One region of the Halioglobus sp. D3-4 genome, then DNA from elsewhere that is predicted to be linked to it. Evidence: predicted binding sites of a transcription regulator. Region 1 holds the regulator's gene; the other holds the start of a gene.
What was found. Region 1 encodes sigma-54, which starts transcription at its own class of promoters, with help from an activator protein. Its sites were predicted from a motif close to TGGCACANNNNTTGCNNT; they were not measured.
Positions count from the first base shown of each region.

Region 2: AC0L6S_RS12360 (PEP-CTERM sorting domain-containing protein) is a predicted target of sigma-54. The motif match lies at 1,425-1,442, and genes of this name have one in related genera.

Region 1 is NZ_CM147907.1:2,673,505-2,677,720, forward strand. It holds gene lptB (LPS export ABC transporter ATP-binding protein) at 1-693, shown strand, start outside; gene AC0L6S_RS11510 (RNA polymerase factor sigma-54) at 871-2,364, shown strand; gene hpf (ribosome hibernation-promoting factor, HPF/YfiA family) at 2,437-2,724, shown strand; gene ptsN (PTS IIA-like nitrogen regulatory protein PtsN) at 2,735-3,193, shown strand; gene rapZ (RNase adapter RapZ) at 3,209-4,063, shown strand; gene AC0L6S_RS11530 (HPr family phosphocarrier protein) at 4,076-4,216, shown strand, end outside.
Region 2 is NZ_CM147907.1:2,881,694-2,885,909, forward strand. It holds gene AC0L6S_RS12355 (outer membrane protein assembly factor BamB family protein) at 1-886, shown strand, start outside; gene AC0L6S_RS12360 (PEP-CTERM sorting domain-containing protein) at 971-1,288, opposite strand; gene AC0L6S_RS12365 (CDGSH iron-sulfur domain-containing protein) at 1,736-1,975, shown strand; gene AC0L6S_RS12370 (DNA-3-methyladenine glycosylase I) at 2,048-2,647, shown strand; gene AC0L6S_RS12375 (hypothetical protein) at 2,832-3,053, shown strand; gene AC0L6S_RS12380 (COX15/CtaA family protein) at 3,108-4,145, opposite strand; gene AC0L6S_RS12385 (mechanosensitive ion channel domain-containing protein) at 4,210-4,216, opposite strand, start outside.

The sequences.
Region 1 (4,216 bases):
GCCTACCGCGGACGGGAAGTTATTCACGACGTTTCCATCGAGATAGACAGCGGCCAGATCGTCGGCTTGCTGGGCCCTAACGGCGCGGGTAAAACTACCTGTTTCTACATGATCATTGGAATCATTCCGGCTGACCGCGGTTTAATCACCGTTGACGGTGAGGATATTACCAGTCTCACTATGCACGAACGCGCGCGTCGCGGCGTCGGTTATCTGCCCCAGGAGGCGTCGATATTTCGCAAGCTGACTGTCGGCGACAATATCATGGCTATCCTTGAAACGCGCTCGGACCTAAATAAAAAGCAGCGTCTGGCCCGGCGTGACGAACTGCTGGAAGAGTTCCATGTCCAGCACCTGCGGGACAGCCTTGGCCAGGCGCTGTCGGGTGGCGAACGACGACGTATCGAAATAGCCAGGGCATTGGCCACTGAGCCGGATTTTATTATGCTGGACGAACCTTTCGCCGGTGTAGACCCAATCTCAGTCACCGATATCAAACAGATCATTCTACACTTACGCGATCGCGGTATCGGAGTGTTGATAACCGACCACAACGTGCGGGACACACTGGATATCTGTGAAAAGGCCTATATCGTGGGCGAAGGTCAAATTATCGCCTCTGGAACAACCGAAGATGTACTGGGCAACGAACATGTGCGCCAGGTATACCTTGGCGATCAGTTCCGTATGTAACCCCTTCCCGGCGCGGTCGCGCAGGCCATAGCCACGAGTTTTCGACCACCTCACAAAACCAAGCAATTTTCACGCCAAGCGGTTGCCACCCGTTGGCCACGGGGGCTACACTGGCTGTGTAAGTCCCAACGGCCGGGATGATACCCGCGTGAGATAAACAATGCTCCGAGTCTTGAAATGAAGCAGTCACTCCAGTTAAAGCTGGGTCAACAACTTACGATGACGCCGCAGCTGCAGCAGGCGATTCGATTGTTGCAGCTGTCCACACTGGACCTCCAGCAGGAGATCCAGCAGGCACTGGATAGCAACCCGCTTCTGGAGATGTCTGAGGATGACCCCTACACTTCAGGTGATGACGCACCGGACAATACCGATGACGCTTCGCGCAGCAAGAACGACAAAAACGATGACAGTACCGAGGAAGCGCCTGACTGGAGCTCGAAGGAGGTAGACGGGGAGTCCTCCCTGTCTGATGATCTGCCTGTTGATGTGCAGTGGGATGATCTGCTGCCTTCAGCATCGGCGCCAGCATCACAGGGTGATGAGAACAACGATCATGATTTCTCTGCACAGAACTCGGCCAGTGAATCACTCCGTGAGCAACTGCTGTGGCAGCTTGGGCTGACCCGACTCTCCGATACAGACCGCCTTATAGCGCTTTCGATCATTGACGCTACGGATGCCAACGGTCGCCTCCTGAGCAGCCCTGAAGAAATTTACGAGAGCCTGGCCGATGACCTCGAGATAGATTTTGACGAGCTCATCGCCGTACTGCACCGGCTCCAACAGTTTGAGCCCTCCGGGGTCTGCGCTCGCGACCTGCAGGAATGCCTGCTGATACAGCTAAACCAGTTACCACCCACCACGCCCTGGCTTGATCAGGCGAAACTGATTGTCAGCCGCTACCTGAACCAGTTGGCAAGCAGCGATTTCGGCCAGATTCTCAGGCGCGCGCGAATTAGCGAGGACGAACTCAAACAGATACTGACGCTGATTCAGTCACTGGACCCCAACCCGGGCTACACTGCGGTACCCGAGGAGGTCGAGTACGTTGTCCCCGATGTCTTTGTCACCAAGAAGAATGGTCGCTGGCTGGTAGAACTCAACCCCGATATCGCACCAAAATTACGCATCAATACCGGCTACGCCAGTTTGATCAAACGCGCCGATAACAGCGCCGACAACACCTATTTACGTGATAACCTGCAGGAGGCGCGCTGGTTTCTGAAGAGCCTGCACAGCCGCAACGAAACCCTGATGAAGGTTGCCAGTAAAATCGTCGATCACCAGCGAAATTTTCTCGAGTATGGTACCGAAGCCATGAAACCACTGGTATTGCACGAAATTGCCGAGGCCGTTGAAATGCATGAATCCACAATCTCGCGAGCCACCACAAACAAATATATGCACACACCCAGAGGTGTCTTCGAACTCAAGTATTTCTTCTCAAGTCATGTAGGGACCACCAGTGGCGGAGAGTGCTCGTCCACCGCCATCAGGGCGCTGATTAAAAAACTTGTGGCCGCCGAAAACCCGCGTAAGCCATTGAGCGACAACAAAATTGCAGCGCTTCTGAAAGAACAGGGCATTGAAATTGCCAGGCGCACCATAGCCAAATACCGTGACGCTCTTTTTATACCACCATCCAACGAACGCAAACGTCTGGTCTAGAATCAAACTATCAGCAACCGGCCTCGCCGGCATTAGGCACCAATAGTCTCAAACCTGTAACAGGAGCAACCTATGCAACTCACCATCACTGGTCACCACCTGGAAATCACCACTCCCCTGAAGGACTATGTCGAAAGCAAGCTCGAGCGATTGCAACGCCACTTCGACCATATAACCGCTACCGATGTCATTCTTACGGTGGAAAAAAAGGTGCAGCGTGCGGAGGCCACTGTCCATATCGCCGGTGGCGACTTGTTTGCACACTCTGAATCAGAGGATATGTACGCAGCGATAGATGCCCTTTCAGACAAATTGGACCGCCAGCTGATCAAACACAAACAGAAGCACCGGGGGCACTAGACACGCGACAATGAATGCTCTCAGTCAAATACTGACCCCGGCACGCACCGTGTGCTGCGCACCGGGGATCAGTAAAAAGCGGTTATTTGAAACCATCGCGACCGTCGTCTGCGACGATCAGACCGCCCTGCCTTATGATCAGGTCCTGGATCACCTTATCTCTCGCGAGAAGTTGGGAAGCACTGGTCTCGGCCAGGGTATAGCCATCCCGCATTGCCGGGTGGGTGACTGCACTGAACCACTGGGTGCACTGCTTACGCTGGAAGAACCGATACCGTTCGACGCTCCGGATGATCTACCTGTAGACTTGCTGTTTGTGCTCCTGGTGCCGGAGGAAGCCCAGCAACAGCATCTGGATATCCTCGCGACAGTGGCAGGCCTGCTCAGTCAGTCAGATTTCTGTGCTCGCTTACGCGCGGCGAGCAACGACCTTGCGCTCTACGAAATCGCGTGCAGTGATTCAACCTGACAAGGAGAGTTTTCAGTGCGATTAATCGTCATTAGTGGACGCTCGGGCTCGGGAAAAAGTACCGCCCTGCACCAGTTGGAGGACGAGGGGTTTTACTGCATCGATAACCTGCCCGTGTCGCTGCTGCCTGCACTGATGGAAAAGGTCAATGACAAGGAGTTTCAGCTATTTCAGGGCACTGCAGTCTGCATTGATGCGCGCAATGCCTGGAAGGATCTAAAGAATTTCCGTGACATCCTGGAGAAACTGCCATCCTCGGCAGAAGTGCAGGTTTTGTATCTGGACGCACAGGTAACGGCGCTGTTGCAGCGCTTTGGTGAGACGCGACGCCGTCACCCCCTCAGTACCGAATCGGTTTCATTGGCTGAGGCGATAGACCGGGAGCAGGAACTGCTGGAGCCCATCTCGCGAAGCGCCAATCTGGTGCTGGATACCAGCCAGATGACGGTCTACGAACTGCGCGATGCAATTAAGCAACAGTTGCTGGGCACCAGCACCGGAACCATGTCGATACTGATTCAATCTTTCGGTTTCAAGCGCGGTGTCCCTGCCGATGCCGACCTCGTGTTCGACGTGCGGATGCTGCCCAACCCCCATTGGGTAAAAGAGCTGCGCATCAAGACCGGCCTGGATGAAGAAGTCAGCGCTTTTCTCGAAGAACAGCCCATGACCGCTGATCTCTATCGCGATCTCCGTCACTATCTGGATACTTGGCTTCCTCGCTATCGCGAGGGCAATCGCAGTTACATGAATATTGCCCTGGGTTGTACCGGCGGCCAACATCGTTCAGTATATTTGGCGAATCGCCTTTACAAGCACTACCAGACGGAATATCCGTCAATGCATATAAGACACAGAGAACTCCAGTAGACAGGTCAGCGCGTGATTCGAACTCAGGTACGTATTATCAACAAGCTCGGTTTGCACGCTCGTGCGGCAGCCAAGTTTGTCGCCTGCACTTCCGCCTTCTCCAGTACCATCAAAACAGGCAAGGACGGCAAGTGGGTTGACGGTAAAAGCATC
Region 2 (4,216 bases), 210 kb from region 1:
CAATCGTATCTATATCGGTACGGGGGAAAACCTCACCCACCCCGCCACGGATACGTCAGATGCGATAATCGCGCTGGATATGGACAGTGGCGAGACAGTGTGGCGCTTTCAGGCAACCACCGGCGACGTCTGGAACGCGGCTTGCCTCAACGGCGGCGCCAATTGCCCGGAAAACGCCGGCGGCGATTTCGATTTCGGAGCATCTGTCATCATCACCCGCAACCGCGAAGGCTCGGATATTCTGCTGGCCGGGCAGAAATCGGGCGAGGTATTTGCACTCAACCCAGACACCCAGTCTCCCGGTGGTGAAGTACTGTGGCGCAATCGCGTCAGTCTCGGCACCACCAATGGTGGTATTCACTGGGGCATGGCAGTATCCGGGCAGCACCTGGTAGTGCCGGTTGCCGATCCCGAGCGGGACCGGCCGGGCTATACGCCGCAACCCGGCCTGTATGCGCTGGATGTGTCCAGTGGCGAACTACTCTGGCAGCAGCCAGTTGAGCGCGGTTGCGATATCGCCGAGGAGAACCGGCCCTTGATAGGTCTGGAGAGTATGCGCTCCGGTAAAAAACCGGAGTTGTCGGAACTGTACAAGTGTTCGTTTTACTACGGTTTGTCCGCCGCTGCGACCACCACGCCAGAGCTTGCATTCAGCGCCGGCCTCGACGGCAAGCTGCGCGCCTATGACATTGACACTGGCGAGGTCGTCTGGGAAACACAGACCGCACTGCCGTTCACTGCCAGCAACGGCATTACCGGTCACGGTGGCGCAATCGATGTCAGTGGTCAGGTATTGGCAGATGGCTGGCTGTATGTGCAATCAGGCTATTCCATGTTCGGGCAGCTTCCAGGAAATATGCTGCTTGCTTACAAGGTCAAACCCTGACACTGGCGCATCATGCGCTTCCCAGGGATACCAAAATTTGACTCGCCAGCCTGCAATAGGGTGGTACCACCGAGCGGACTTTGATCAACTGCGGCGACGCCGGCCAACTACGAGGCAGACCAGCCCGAGGCTGAACAAGGCCACAGTGCCGGGCAGTGGCACCTCCAGACGGGCCCAGTCAAACCGCCACTCCTGCTCGGTACCAGCAGCTCCTTGCACATCCTTGCTGGCAGCCTTCCAGGCGATTGCGTTGCCCTGCGAGTCGTCAGCGGCGGGCAACGCCCGTGCTGCAGCGCTCAGGCTGAGTAAAAAAGTGCAGGTGACTACACCACCCACTATTGGTCTGAACAAACGGAGTGCATTCGACGACAATGCCTTCACCCGTCCCAAGATAACTGCCATAAACCCCACTCCGAAACGATTTATTATTTTAGCCAGAGCATTTGCAAGTCCACCCTGAGAACACAAGATTCCTATGCATATATACCAATCATACGCAACCTTTTATTCTCAAAACTGCGGAACATTACGCAAACTTGAAACAAATAATATGCCAGAGGCAGGGTGCCGGGCAAACGAAACATCTATCTCTTTTAAATTCAATAAGTTAGATCATACGCGCCGACGACTTTTACCGCTGCATTGCTAAATTAAGCTAGCTATCACTTTGGGATACCAACACCACACCGACGAGTGTGCTCCGGTAGTTGGAGAAAGTGGGGATTCTGGCGTGACAACTGACATCGACAGATTGGTGGCCGCCACCTAACGTTTGATACTATCTCGCCTTGCGGGCCTGCCCTGCAACGCGGATGATACCGCCAACCGCCAGTCTGGAGGAGACTTGTTATGAAACAACCCAAACGCGCCGCCGACACCCCTTTCGGGGTTCTCGTAAAACCCGGCAATGCGTATTTCTGGTGCGCCTGTGGGCTGAGCGAAAGCCAGCCATTCTGCGATGGTTCACACAAAGATACCGGCTTCTCCCCGGTGCGGTACGATGCGACGGAGGACGCCAAGGTGTTTTTCTGCGGCTGCAAAGCCACAGGCACGCAACCTCTGTGCGACGGTAGCCACAGCGGCACATAGTTGGAGCACTTCTCCCAGATCCATCAACGGGCCTGCGAGCGTCATGGCGGCGCGACGGCGCTTAAGTCCTTGATGCCCGACGTGCGCAGCTCAACAGCCCTGTCCCGGAGCAAGGACGACCGCTGGCTGGCGCAGATGACCCGTTGCGTCTTCCAGGCCGGGTTTGTCTGGCGCGTGGTAGATCACAAATGGGACGACTTTGAAGATGTTTTTTTCGGCTTTCCGCCGGAAAAAATTGTGATGCTCAGCCCTGAACAGATCGATCGCTTCGCCGCCAACCCGAGAATCATCCGCAATCGCCAGAAAGTCTTGAGTATTCAGGCCAATGCGTTGTTCGTACTGGATATCACCAAAAAATACGGCAGTTTCGGCAAGTTCATCGCTCGCTGGCCCGAACAGGACCTGGTCGGGCTATTTTTGGTAATGAAAGATCAGGGCAGTAGGCTCGGTGGAATGACCGGGCAGCGCATGCTGCGTAACATGGGCAAAGACACCTTTGTCATTACCGCGGACGTTATCCGCTGCCTCAAGCGCAGCGGCGTGGACGTAGGCAAGAACCCTGTCAGCAAACGAAAACTGCAACGTGTCCAGGACGCATTCAACCAGTGGCACGATGAATCCGGGCTGCCGTACAGTCACATCAGTCGCATTTGTGCCCTCTCTCTGGAGTAATGGTAATTCCGCACTTCGCAGCGCCACCTCCCGCCGGCCCCATGACCAGGCAACAGCGTCAACTTGTGACGGCGCTCACAGATACCGTGCTTATTCCCCGTTTTTGCCCTATGCGCTAGTGCAACGTACTTTTATTTCTATCACACTACCGCCGTCATGAAATGCAATACCGAAGGAGGCCGCAATGTCTGCTGAAAGAGTTCCATTATTTGAATCAGAGCCAAATCGCTTCACTCTCAACGTGGTAACACCTGACAAGAAAGCCTACGACGGCGAAGAACGTCGCATGGAGACACGCCGGAAGGGAAAAGATCGCCGCATTGATGTGCGCTTCAACCTGACCAGCAAGGATCGTCGAGAGAGTGTTGGCCGTCGCGCGGAAGATGTCCTGCCCAAATTCTGGTAATGCCATTCTGCCGGGAGGCGCCACAAACGCTCTGCGCCTCCCAACGGTTAGTTCCTACTGACGCAACTGCACATGACTCAGGAACAGCGTAGCCGTCAACAGCAATACCGCCCCCCCCTGATGCGCCACACCCAGTGCCACCGGCACATGCAGTAACAGCGTACTGATACCCAGAATGACCTGAATTACCAGGGTTAGAACCAGCAGTATCGCAGCCAACCTGCCGCGCCCCGCCGTCGCTCTACGGTACACAAGAAACGCGGACACATTCAGCACCACGAATAGAAAATAGGCAAACATCCGGTGATTGAACTGGATGGTCGTAATATCTTCGAACATCGCCAGCCAGGCCGGTGAAGTCGCGTACAAACCACGGGGTATAAACGAATCTCCCATCAGCGGCCAGGTGGGGTAGGCAAATCCAGCATCGGTCCCGGCCACCATGCCTCCCGACAGTATCATCAGATAGACAAGCGCTACCAGCACCAGCGTCCAGCGCGCATGGGGCCTGGGTTCGGCAATGGGCTTGCTATCGCGCGCGAACAGAAGCTCAAAGGCCAGCCAGAGCATATATGCATAAATGGCTACAGCGACGCCCAGATGCGCTGTCAGTCGGTACTGGCTCACGCGGGGGTTGTCTACCAGCCCACTCTTCACCATATACCAGCCCAATAGCCCCTGCAGCCCACCGAGAAAAAACAGCGCGACCAGTCCGGGCGCCAGCCCGGGGCGCAAGCGGCGGCGCACCGCAAAATAAATCATAGGTACTGCGAACAACACACCGATAAGTCGACCCAGCAGGCGATGCAGGTATTCGTACATAAATATGGTTTTGAATTCGTGCATACTCATGCCGTGATTGATCTTCTGGTACTCGGGAAACTGTTTATACTTATCAAACGTTTCCTGCCAGTCCTGCTCGGACAGCGGCGGTATCGCGCCAACCAGCGGTTTCCATTCCACAATGGACAAGCCTGAATTGGTGAGGCGTGTGGCACCGCCGAGCAGGATCATCGCGAAAATCACCACTGCACAGAAAACAAGCCACTGTGCAATTTGTCGGTCATAGCGTAGTTGTTCGATGTTTGTCATAGCTGCCTGATCAGAGAAAGGGTTAACGTTAGTCTGTCGCAGTCGCGCATTCTACCGCGAAAATTCAGCTG